DNA from 4 places in the Vreelandella sp. V005 genome. Region 3 is predicted to be linked to each of the others. Evidence: predicted binding sites of a transcription regulator. Region 3 holds the regulator's gene; each other region holds the start of a gene.
The links. Region 3 encodes LexA, which represses DNA repair genes until DNA is damaged. Its sites were predicted from a motif close to TACTGTNTANNTANACAGTA; they were not measured.
Positions count from the first base shown of each region.

Region 1: a site for LexA is predicted at 1,958-1,977, ahead of ACUN8H_RS16765 (PA0069 family radical SAM protein). Genes of this name have one in related genera too.
Region 2: a site for LexA is predicted at 1,308-1,327, ahead of recN (DNA repair protein RecN). Genes of this name have one in related genera too.
Region 4: a site for LexA is predicted at 1,670-1,689, ahead of recA (recombinase RecA). Genes of this name have one in related genera too.

Region 1 is NZ_JBQXYA010000009.1:72,584-75,699, reverse strand. Features, by position in the region: gene pgi (glucose-6-phosphate isomerase) at 1-1,156, shown strand, start outside; gene ACUN8H_RS16770 (DinB family protein) at 1,290-1,826, opposite strand; gene ACUN8H_RS16765 (PA0069 family radical SAM protein) at 2,002-3,087, shown strand.
Region 2 is NZ_JBQXYA010000004.1:236,513-239,628, forward strand. Features, by position in the region: gene recN (DNA repair protein RecN) at 1-1,260, opposite strand, end outside; gene grpE (nucleotide exchange factor GrpE) at 1,471-2,112, shown strand; gene dnaK (molecular chaperone DnaK) at 2,274-3,116, shown strand, end outside.
Region 3 is NZ_JBQXYA010000011.1:38,912-42,027, forward strand. Features, by position in the region: gene ACUN8H_RS17695 (L,D-transpeptidase family protein) at 1-359, opposite strand, end outside; gene ACUN8H_RS17700 (TetR/AcrR family transcriptional regulator) at 337-1,014, opposite strand; gene lexA (transcriptional repressor LexA) at 1,281-1,961, shown strand; gene ACUN8H_RS17710 (energy-coupling factor ABC transporter permease) at 1,981-2,652, opposite strand; gene purU (formyltetrahydrofolate deformylase) at 2,677-3,116, opposite strand, start outside.
Region 4 is NZ_JBQXYA010000001.1:811,299-814,414, reverse strand. Features, by position in the region: gene mutS (DNA mismatch repair protein MutS) at 1-908, opposite strand, end outside; gene ACUN8H_RS03735 (CinA family protein) at 1,074-1,604, shown strand; gene recA (recombinase RecA) at 1,709-2,776, shown strand; gene ACUN8H_RS03725 (regulatory protein RecX) at 2,801-3,116, shown strand, end outside.

The sequences.
Region 1 (3,116 bases), on a different contig from region 3:
CCCGGAGCTGCACTTCCACTTCGTTTCCAACGTGGACGGCACGCATATTCAGAAAGTGCTCTCGCGCCTCGACCCCGCCACCACGCTATTTATCGTCTCCACCAAGACTTTCTCTACCCAGGAGACGCTGCTTAACGCCAAAACCGCGCGGCGCTGGTTTCTGGAGAACGCTGGCGAAGACGCCGATGTGGGCGCGCACTTTATTGCCGCTTCCACCAACCGCAAAGCAGCCATGGAGTTCGGCATTCGCGAAGAGAACGTGTTCGAGTTCTGGGCCTGGGTTGGTGGACGCTACTCCATGTGGTCGTCCATCGGGCTGCCGATTGCGCTTTCGATCGGTTTCGAAGGCTTTATCGAACTGCTGGAAGGCGCTCATGAGATGGATAACCATTTCATTAACACTCCCTTCTCGCAAAACATGCCGGTGCTGATGGCACTGATTGGTATTTGGTACATCAACTTTATTGGTGCCGAAACGCAAGCCATCGTGCCCTACGACCAGGCGCTGAACCAACTGCCCTCCTTCCTGCAGCAGCTGGATATGGAGTCTAACGGTAAGTCGGTGGATATTTTCGGCCACCCGGTCAACTACAAAACCGGCCCGATTGTGTGGGGCCAAACCGGCTCCAACGGCCAGCATGCCTTCTTCCAGCTACTGCACCAGGGCACCCGCTATGTGCCGATTGATTTTATTGCCTCGCTCAAGCCCGAGCCAGGCGTCGAAGACCACCACTTCGCCCTACTGACCAATATGCTCGCCCAGGCCAACGCCTTTATGGAAGGCAGCCAAGGGGACAGCAAAGAGCTAAGCCAACACGACCCCTACAGCTGCCCAGGGAACCGCCCCTCCAGCACCCTACTACTGGACGAGCTAACGCCAAAAAACCTGGGGGCACTCATCGCGCTCTACGAGCACAAGGTATTTGTCCAAGGCGTCATCTGGAACATCAACTCCTTTGACCAGTGGGGCGTCCAGCTCGGCAAGCGTATCGCCGGCGAAATCAGTGAGCGAATCGACACCAACGCCGCCGACTTCGATGCCTCCACACAAGGCCTACTGGAGTTAGTGCGGGCGCACTTCCCTAATGGCGGTAACGGCGAAAAGGAAAGCACAACAGTCAGTGCCTATAAAAAGCCAGCACGAAAGAAATGTTGAACGGATAGGTTGGTAAATTTTTATAAAAATGCGCCTTGGCTTGAGTACGTCAAGGCGTTTTCCGTTCTTGGTTCTTTCAGTCTTAATAATTGTCAGCCCCTGAAACTAGGCTCTTATATGAGAACTTACTTCCTTACGCCTCATCCGGAATCAACGCCAGCAGGTCGGTGACGCCAATATCTACACCGGCTTGCGAGAGCAAGGTAGATACCTGCCCGCGGTGGTGGGTTTGGTGATTAAAAAAGTGGTAAATAAGGCGTGAGTAACTTTTAGTTGAAGCCACGCCTTTGGTGTTGTGGTAACTCAGCAGCGTATCCAGATCATCATCGGTCAGCGCGGCTACCCAGTTGATAATAACGTTGTCCAGCCAATGGCGATGCGCGCTTAGGCCTTCCAAATCATCAAACAGACGTTGATCAAGATGCGTTGGCGTAGGCAGCGGCTCCATTATCGCCAGTGTTGCGGTTGAAGAAGCATGCGCCGCAAACCGTTTAAGCCAAATTGTGTCGGCGACGGCGATATGATTCAAAGTGCCAAAAATAGAGCCAAAGAAAGCGCCTTTATCTTCTATCAGTTCAGCCGCACTCAGCTTGTTAGCGGCTTCATATGCCTTGGCATTCATCCACTGGTTGTAGGATGCCATTAATGCAAAATGTGGTTGCAGTTCCATAGGTCAAATCGCCTCTTTCCATGCTGGCAACAACGGGGTCTTTAAGCGTATGAAATAAAGACGCGTTTGTATCCCCGAATTTGCTATTTAAGCCGCTAAGCCTTTTCTTGCGCCTTTGCCCAAACGCCATATACTGTATAAATAGCCATATAGTTATACAGGTCCGAGGTGGCAAATGACGAGTCCCTATCAAACATCGAGTGTTTCAGCCGTGCGTAAAGGCCGCGGGGCAACGTACGACCCGCACAATCGTTTTTCACCCACCCGTAGCGAGGTAGAAGACGATGGTTGGTGGCGGGAAGAAACATCTACCACCATCGCCACCGAAGTGCGTGAGGAAGTGAGCAAGAGCGCACTATCGTGGAATAAATCCCCGGACTTGCCGTTCGATCGCTCGCTGAATCCATACCGTGGCTGTGAACATGGCTGTGTCTACTGCTACGCACGGCCCTCACATGCTTACTGGGATCTATCGCCAGGGCTGGATTTTGAAACCAAACTCATTGCCCGCAGCGGTTTGGTGGAAAGGTTAACGGAGGAACTTTGCCATCCCAACTACGTGTGCCGCCCCATCAATCTTTCAGGCAATACCGACTGCTACCAGCCGTTAGAGGCGACCTACCAAACCACACGCCGTTTATTGGAGCTCTTACTCAAGTGCCGCCATCCGGTGACGCTGGTAACTAAAAGCACACTGGTGCTACGTGACTTAGATCTATTGGCAGAAATGGCGGAACATCGCTTAGTGCGGGTATTTGTGAGCCTGACCAGCTTAGACGCCAATTTAAAGCGCACGCTGGAACCGCGGGCAGCGTCGCCTCAAGCGCGCTTGCGAGCAATCCGTGAACTCAATACGGCGGGGGTGCCGGTAGGAACACTGATTTCACCCGTTATCCCAGGGCTGACTGATCATGAAATCGAAAAACTACTCGAAGCCGCCAGCCGAGCAGGCGCACGAACGGCGGCTTGGATGTTGCTGCGCTTACCTTATGAAGTCGCGCCGCTATTCGAGGCGTGGCTGGAAGCTCACTACCCGGAACGTGCCGCCAAAGTGATGAGCCTTATGCGCCAGTGCAGGGGCGGTAAGGCCTATGATGCCAAGTTTGGTAAGCGCTTTCGCGGGGAAGGTGTCTTTGCCGATCTGATTGCGCAGCGCTTTGCACGCGCCAGCCGCCAGTGGAACATGCAGGATCGCACCGAGCAGGGTTTAAATACGCGGGATTTTCACCCGCCGCGGGCGCAGGGTGACTTATTCATTTAAGCTACACAGCGGATGAATCATTTTACTGT
Region 2 (3,116 bases), on a different contig from region 3:
CTGGCCGGGGTTGGCGCTAATTAAGAACTGCACACGATCAAGCCCTTCAGGGGAGGGCGACTCTTTTGCCGTGACCTCCACTTCAAAGCGGGCTTTGCCCATGGCTAAAAAGCCCAACTGCTGCTGTACTTCCTTACCTAAGCGAAGTGCCGCTTTTTGGCGATTATCGCTCAGCTTTTTCGCTTCTTGGCGGTAGCGTTCGCGGTATTCGACCACCTGAGCGCTTAGCGCCTCGAGGTCATTGCCACCCTCTTCCAACTGGGCCACCTCCCGCTGTAAATCGGCATGCAGGGCGCAGAGTTCTTCTGGTGCCACGTGATGCTTGCGGGCAATCCGGTGCACGTCGGTCATTCGCTCTTCCACCCAGGCGAGCCGTTCAGGGTCTAGCTCGGTGGTGCTGGCAAGACGGTTGAGCTCGCTGGAGGCCTCTTCCACTTGAATGCGTGCATCACTCAGCATGGCCAGCGTGTTCGCCAGCGTGCCCTTGTCGCTGCCCGGCAGGGCGCTCAAGTGGGCGAAGGCTTGGTTGAGCAAAGAGAGCGCGCCGCCTTCATCGCTGGCGCAACAGTCAGCGGCAAATTGCGTTTCACGCAACGTCTCTTCCGCGTGTGCCAGGGTATGCTGCTCTTCCTCTAGGGTGGCCAGCTCGCCTTCGGCCAAACCGAGCTGGTCCAGCTCTTCCACTTGGTAACGCAGCAGCTGCCGTTTGGCCTCCACTTCGCTGCCTTCCTCGCTTAGCTTTTTTAGCTGACGGCGGGCATTACGCCACTCGCGAAACGTGTCAGCTAATTGGGTAGTGGCATCGTTCAGGCCTGCGTAATCATCCAACAACGCAAGGTGGGTCTCTTCACGCATTAAAGCGTGGTGGGCATGCTGGCCGTGAATTTGAATCAGCTGCTCGCCGAGGGATTTGAGATCCGAGATAGTCGCAGGGTGGCCGTTAATCCACGCCTTGGAGCGCCCGTTGGCAGTAACAACACGGCGCAGCAAGCACTCTTCGGCAGGGAGTTCACGTGCCGTTAGCCACTCGACGGCGGCGGGCAGGTGTTGAATATCGAAACGCGCAGAAAGATCCGTGCGCTCCTGGCCATGGCGCACGCTGCCGGCGTCGGCGCGTTCGCCCAGGCAGAGCCCCAAGGCGCCCAGCAGGATCGATTTCCCCGCCCCGGTTTCCCCGGTAATGGCCGTCATGCCGCCGGTTAGGTCGAGTTCTAAATGATCAACAATAGCGAAATCTTGAATAGCGAGCTGAGTAAGCATGACGCCTCCCAAGGCGGAACAGCACAGGAGCTGGATACTTATCCAATAGTTGTTGATTTATACAGTAGTTAATAACTCACTTCAATGCACCTCTTGAGATGAAATTTATGGCCCCCATATAGCGTGCATGATCAATTAAAGCGAGTAACTAACGGCTTACTTCTTTGCGCGCCGCCCGCGTGGCCGCGCTCTACTTTTTAGGAGCACAACATGGCGAAAGAACCGCAAACCCCAATGGATGATGAGTTGGCCCGCCACGAGCACGAAGCCGAGGGCGCTGAGCAAGCGGCCGAGAAGGTGGCAGAAGAGCGCTTGATGGAAGGCGAACTCGAAGGCTTGATCAATGATGATGAGCCCTTGGAAGGTAACGTCGATAACCCTGAAGCAGAAATGCTGGCTGCTCAGGTAGGTGAATTAGAGCAGAGCTTGGCCGATGCCAAGGATCAAGCCCTGCGCGCTGCCGCCGAAGCGCAAAACGTACGCCGCCGTGCCGAGCAAGAAGCTGAAAAAGCGCGCAAGTTCGCGCTTGAGAAGTTTGTCAAAGAGCTGCTGCCGGTCGTTGATAGCCTGGAAAAAGCGCTTGAAACCATGGAAGAGGGTGCCTCGGAAATTCACCGTGAAGGCGTTTCCATGACCTTGAAAATGCAGCTGGACGTACTCAATAAGTTCGGTGTGGAAAGTATCGAACCTCACGGCGAACCCTTCGATCCTCAGGTACACGAAGCCATGACCATGGTGCCCAACCCGGATCTTGATCCGAACACCGTGATGGACGTTATGCAGAAAGGCTATCTGCTTAATGGACGCTTGGTGCGCCCGGCGATGGTGGTAGTGAGTAAAAAAGCCGATTAAGCCACTGGCGGCACACAAGTGAAAAAAAGTGTGTGAAAAAAAAGCCCTTGAAATGTCAGCGGCGGCCCCCAAATAAAGGGCAACCCCGCGGGGAAACCCGCAGACACGCTTTAAAAGTCTAAATTTTCAGTTTTGTAACAACCGAATTCGAGGTTATTGCTATGGGACGTATAATTGGTATCGACCTGGGCACCACTAACTCTTGTGTGGCCGTGCTCGATGGTGACAGCGCTAAAGTCATTGAAAACGCCGAAGGCGGCCGCACAACGCCTTCTATCATCGCTTACACCGATGATGGCGAAACGCTGGTAGGCCAAGCGGCCAAACGCCAAGCGGTGACTAACCCAGAAAACACGCTGTATGCCATCAAGCGCTTAATTGGCCGTCGCTTTAAAGACGACGTTGTCCAAAAAGATATCAAAATGGTGCCGTACAAAATCACCGAAGCAGATAACGGTGATGCCTGGGTTGAAGTGAAAGGCAAAAAAATGGCACCGCCGCAGGTAAGCGCTGAAGTTCTGAAGAAAATGAAGAAGACGGCTGAAGACTACTTGGGTGAAACCGTCACCGAAGCGGTGATCACTGTGCCGGCTTACTTCAACGACAGCCAGCGTCAGGCCACCAAAGATGCTGGCCGTATCGCCGGTCTAGACGTTAAGCGCATCATCAATGAGCCGACCGCTGCTGCACTGGCCTACGGTATGGACAAATCGCGCGGCGACAAAACCATCGCGGTTTATGACCTGGGTGGCGGTACCTTCGATATCTCGATCATCGAAATTGCCGATGTCGACGGCGAAACCCAGTTTGAAGTGTTGGCCACCAACGGTGACACCTTCCTGGGTGGCGAAGATTTCGACTTGGCATTAATCAACTACTTGGTCGACCAGTTCAAGTCTGACAGCGGCATCGACCTGTCTGGCGACAACTTGGCCATGCAGCGTCTGAAAGAAGCCGCAGAGAAAGCCAAAATTGAGCTTTCCAGTGCTCAGCAGACCGACGTG
Region 3 (3,116 bases):
TGGCCACCGCGGTTAACGCCTTTTTCTAACCCACACAGCCACAGGATACGCGTCAAAATCCAGTCACGCTCGGGATGCGCCTTCGCTAGCGCAGGAGAAAATTCCTCGCCGGTCCAGCGACGACCACGAAATACCGCATTATCAGGCGCCCCCTCGCCGATCGCCGCCCGAATATAGTGCCAGCCATGAGGGGTTTTACCACTACCGTTACGCTCTCCGACACCGGCGACACCTGACGATATGTCACACTCATGCAACACTTTTGGCCCTCGCCAGCAGCGTAACCGCTGTTGAGTGGTATCTATGTCTAACCAAATGTTCTCTATAGGGGGTAGCTCAGCGAGCCTGGGCGTTCGCATATTTTCCTTCTTCAAGCGCTGAGGGCAACGGTGCATTCATGGCGGCAACCACGACCGGGCGCAAGCGTCTCACCAAATCGCGCACGGTCACTTGCTCGTGATAATCCTTTTCGGCGATATCGCGAAGCGCATCGAGCCCTGAAAGCGTAAAAATCACAGTGCCAAGCATAAAGTGTAGTCGCCAAAAGCGCTCAGCGTCAGGCAAGTCGGGTGTGGCTTGTCGCACTAGCTCAGTGAAGCGCGTGAACACATCCCCATACTCCTGCTGAATATGACGCCGAAGATGCCCCTGGGCTTGGCTATAGGCAAGCCCTAACAAGCGCATGAACACCTTTAAGCTATTGCGCTCCGCCGGCACCGCCAGCACGGTATTCGCCATTGTTTCGAGCAGCAATTCAAGCGGAATGACGCCCCCGGCATGCTGGGCTTCCAGCTCATCGAGTGCCGTGTGAAAGCGCTGAGTGAAGGGGTCCAGATAGCGCGAAAAAACAGCCTGGATCAAGGCTTTTTTCGAACCGAAATGGTAATTCACAGCGGCTAAATTGACCCGCGCTTTGCTAGTGATGTTGCGCAGCGAGGTTTCAGCAAAACCACGCTCTGCAAACAGCACTTCCGCAGTGTCGAGTATTCGAGTTACCGTATCAGATTGAGCCATGCTGCTCTCCGGGGAAACGGATGTTTTAAACATCGCAAAATACTATGCCATAACGCAGGTAGGCTCAACGCTTGATTTTCTGATGAAATGTGGCTGTCTAAATAAGTAGAAACTTAGTTTCAAACGATTATTAAAATTTCGCTGAGTTGATATCCACGGATTGACAAGCCATATACTGGACAGAGGAACATACTGTATACTTAACCACTTATCGATTAAGTCGTCATTTAAACAGTCACCGTCTATTCACTATTTTGGAGTCTGGTATGTCGCGTCCGCTAACCGCTCGCCAACAGCACGTTTTTGATTTTATCGTTAAAACCATGGGCGAATTTGGCTACCCTCCGACCCGCGCTGAAATTGCTAAAGCGTTGGGCTTCCGTTCACCCAACGCAGCAGAAGAGCACCTGCGCGCACTCGAGCGCAAAGGCGTTATTCGCATCATCCGCAATACATCCCGCGGTATTCGACTGCCCAACCAAGAGCCCCAAGAGGTAATCGACAACACGCTGATCGAATCACCCACTGCCACCCTTGACCCAGCGCCGACGGGGCTACCAGTGATTGGAGAAGTCGCCGCGGGGAGCCCTATCCTCGCCGCCGAACATATAGACCGCTACTGCCCTCTGCCCGCTGAATACTTCACGCCCAAGGCTGATTACCTGCTGCGCGTGCGTGGGCTATCAATGAAGGACATCGGCATCTTGGAAGGAGATCTACTCGCAGTTCACCGCACCGAGCGAGTGCGCGATGGCCAGATTGTGGTGGCACGCTTAGACGATGAAGTGACCGTCAAACGCTTCCAGCGTCAGGGACATCAGGTCACGCTATTCGCGGAAAATCCCGACTTTGCGCCCATTGAGATCGACCTGCGCTCACAGTCGCTGGACATCGAAGGTGTCGGCGTTGGCGTCATTCGCGGTGGCAGTGGCCAAGCGCTTGGCTAATGTTGGCTAGTAATAGCCGCTACTGCCTATCGATATAACGGTGGTCATTAAACGTGGCCACCCAATGGGGATGATAGACCATCAGAATACTCAGCAGCATACCGGTGATAAACGCCTCCGAAGGCATCAACAAGGGCAAGAACCGTGCATACTCTTGGGCCAAATAGATAGCGTCAGGATCGGTGCCGGCAATGGTGATCAGCAACACGGCTGATAGCCCCGCCACCAGCGTTGCCAATGCCGCGCCAAAAAAGCCGCAGGCAAATAGAAACACCATTAAATTATCCGGCAGACGACGATCTGCCAGCCGCCAAACCGTGCCCGTGATGGCCGCCGGAATGATCCCCGTCACCAGCACATTCGGCCCCAGCAGCATCCACTCATTGCGGCCAATAGCCACCATTGCCACGTTGATAAGTACATTGCTGATCAGCGCTAATGGCGCTTTAAAAACCAGCGTCATCAAAACCGTAAAGACCAGATGTAACGTTAGCCAATCTACCGCTTGAGCGCGTAGTTGCCACATCAGTACCACGGCCAGCGTTGCGCCTAACCATCGGTGCTGAAGCGCCGTATCCTCGATCAACACTTGCCAAGGCCGCCCCCAAAGCGCCCACACCACGACGCTCAGCGAGAGTAGTGAGGTGAGTATCAGCGCCCAGGGCGCCAATACATTTTGCGCAAATGACATAGCGGCCTCTCATCTTATCGGGCGTTAACTAAACACGACGGTCTTGTTGCCATGCACCAGGACGCGAGCCTCCAGATGCCAGCGTAAACCCCGAGCGAGCACGGCCTTTTCAACATCACGGCCGAAACGAACTAAATCGGTCGGCGTGTGGCAGTGGCTCACGCGATGAATATCCTGTTCGATGATCGGGCCCGCATCGAGCTCTTCCGTCACATAGTGGCACGTCGCGCCAATCAGTTTAACCCCACGTTGGTAAGCCTGATGGTAGGGTTTAGCGCCCGCAAAGGAGGGTAAAAAACTATGATGAATATTAATCACTCGGCCTGCATAGCGCGCGCACAAGTCAGGCGGAAGAATTTGCATATAACGCGCCAGCACGACGCAATCAGCCCGGGCGCTATCGATTTCGGCTTGCACTTTGGCAAACGAGGCCTGCTTGTTATCGGCGTCGACGGGCACATGCT
Region 4 (3,116 bases), on a different contig from region 3:
CGTGAGCCCATGGCGGTGGTGCAGGTGTCCAGCACGCTTGCCAACGTATTGTCAGAACTGCCGCCGAGGTTGATATCGATTTCCAGGTTGCGCCGGCTGGCCGCATCGATGACCACCGCATCGTCACGATTTTCCACGCTGATGGCGGTCACGTGAGGCAACCGCGAGCGCTGGGTGTCGCGGGCGTAATCGATCAGTACGCCGGCGGCTACCAGTGCGCTGGTAAGATGCGCACAGCCAAAGCCGCGTAAGTCCTGGACTTCAAACTGGTCGCATAGGCTGCGGGTGGCGCTTTCTAAATCGAATAGCCATTCGCCCTGGCGGCGCAGGCTGCGCTTTTGCGACCACGCATCCGGCAGCGTCAGGCTTTCGGGCACCAGTAATTCGGCAGGGGAGAGGCGGGTAAGCTCTGCCAACATCTCCGCTTCGCTCTCCACTTCCAGTACGTTGAAGCGGCCACTGGAGAGTTCCAGCCAGGCAAGGCCCCAGCTATCGTTACCGGGAGAGACAGACACCAGCACATTGTCACGGCGCGCATCCAACAGCGCTTCATCGTGCAGCGTGCCGGGGGTGACGATGCGCACGACCTGGCGGTCGACGGGGCCTTTACTGGTAGCGGGATCGCCAATTTGTTCGCAGATCGCTACCGATTCGCCACCGGCGACCAGGCGCGCTAGATAACCTTCAGCGCTATGGTAAGGTACGCCCGCCATCGGGATGGGTTTACCACCCGACTGTCCGCGCTGGGTAAGGGTAATGTCTAGCAGTGCCGCGGCGCGCTTGGCGTCATCAAAAAATAGCTCGTAAAAATCCCCCATTCGGTAAAACAGCAGTACCTCGGGGTGTTCGCGTTTGATCTTTAAATACTGTGTGATCATTGGCGTGTTAGGGGGAATGGCCTGTGACATGGGCGTCCTGATTGAGCGTGGCGCAAGCCATCGCGGCTTACAGCCTGTTCGTTGAAGATACTCTTTATGTATGTTCTTTATATAAGTGCTTTACGACATTTCTTTGAGAAAACTAAACACAGTATTCTACGCTGAACAGACGACTCACTTGAAGGAGCGACAACGGTGCCCAGTGTTTCTAGCCTGACAAATCTTGATTTAACCCTGTTAGCACAGCGCCTGGGTCGGCTTTGTCAGCAGTTAAACGTGGAAGTAACAGCTGCCGAGTCATGTACGGGCGGTGGAATCGCCAGCGTTATTACCGGAGTGGCGGGTAGCTCGGCCTACTTTACAACGGGTTATGTCACCTATGCGAATGCGGCGAAGTCGCGTTTGCTGGGGGTGCCCGAAGCGATGCTGAACGAACATGGTGCAGTGAGTGAGGCAGTCGTCAAAGCGATGGCTGCGGGGGCTTGTCGTGAAAGTGGAGCCGGTATAGGCGTAGCGGTTAGCGGCATCGCCGGGCCCGAGGGTGGCAGTGCTGAAAAACCGGTAGGTACCGTTTGGCTAGCCTGGGGGGACACCTCTCAACAAGAGGCTGAGTGCTTTCACTTACCTGGCGATCGCCAAGCGGTGCGCGAACAGGCCGTACGTTTGGCGTTGGCTGGGCTAGTGGCGCGCCTGGATACCCGCGTAAAGGCGGGCAAGAAAGCATAGAGGTGGCAAAATAGTTATTAGAAAGCGTGAACAAGGATTTGTTTACGGCGCAATCTTTGGCATACTACTGGGTAATTATACAGCTTGTTATGAGGAATCTCTGAATGGCTCAGGATGACAACCGCACTAAAGCGCTAAACGCTGCACTCACCCAGATCGACCGTCAGTTCGGCAAGGGCACCGTCATGCGCCTAGGCGATGCACCGCGTGTGGTCATGCCGTCGGTTTCTACGGGTTCGTTGGGGCTGGATATCGCACTCGGCATCGGCGGCCTGCCGTTTGGTCGTGTTTGCGAAATCTTTGGCCCAGAATCGTCGGGTAAAACGACGCTGACGCTTTCGGTGATTGCTCAGGCGCAAAAGCAGGGCAAAGTGTGCGCTTTCGTTGATGCCGAGCACGCCCTTGATCCAAGTTACGCAGAAAAATTGGGCGTTAACCTGGATGATCTGCTGGTTTCCCAACCGGATACCGGCGAACAAGCGCTGGAAATCACCGACATGCTGGTTCGTTCCGGCGGTGTTGACGTGATCGTTATCGACTCGGTCGCGGCATTGACCCCGCGCGCTGAGATCGAAGGCGAAATGGGCGACTCCCACGTGGGTCTGCAGGCGCGTTTGATGTCACAAGCGCTACGTAAGATCACCGGTAATATCAAGAACGCCAACTGTTTAGTGATCTTCATTAACCAGATCCGTATGAAGATCGGTGTTATGTTTGGTAGCCCGGAAACCACGACCGGGGGTAACGCACTTAAGTTCTATGCCAGCGTGCGTCTGGATATCCGCCGCACCGGCTCGGTGAAAGTAGGCGATGAAGTCACTGGTAACGAAACCCGCGTGAAAGTGGTCAAAAACAAAGTGGCGCCGCCGTTCCGTCAGGCCGAATTCCAGATTCTTTACGGCAAGGGTATTTACCATGCCGGCGAGGTGATTGATCTGGGTGTGCAATGTAACTTGGTCGACAAAGCCGGTGCCTGGTACAGCTATAAAGGCAAGAAAATAGGCCAAGGCAAGGCGAATGCTGCTCAGTACCTTGAGGAGCATCCGGACATTATGGTCGAGATTGAAACGCAGATTCGTGAGCAGCTGCTGGCCAAGCCCGACCCCAAAAAAGAAGAAGCTCCTGCTGAAGCATCCGCTGACGTAGAAGCGGGTGACGATGATCTGCTGTAAGCCGGTCTTCGCTAAGGCAAGCTGATGGCATTTGGCTCACAACGCGATGCGACGCCGCGTGACATCGCCATTGGCTTACTGGCTCGGCGCGAGTACTCTCGCGCCGAGTTAGTCCAGCGCTTGAAGAAAAAAGCGTTTGATGATGCGGCTATTGATGAGTGCTTAGCCGCCCTGGTTGAGCAGGGGCTTCAATCTGATGCACGGTTTGCGGCTAGTTTCGTGCGGTCACGCCTGTTGCGTGGCCAAGGGGTGATTCGTATTAAAGGCGAGTTGCGTCAACGCGGTGTTGATCAGGAGACGCTGAATGTCGCTTTCACAGAAGTGGAGGAGAGCGAGCAGG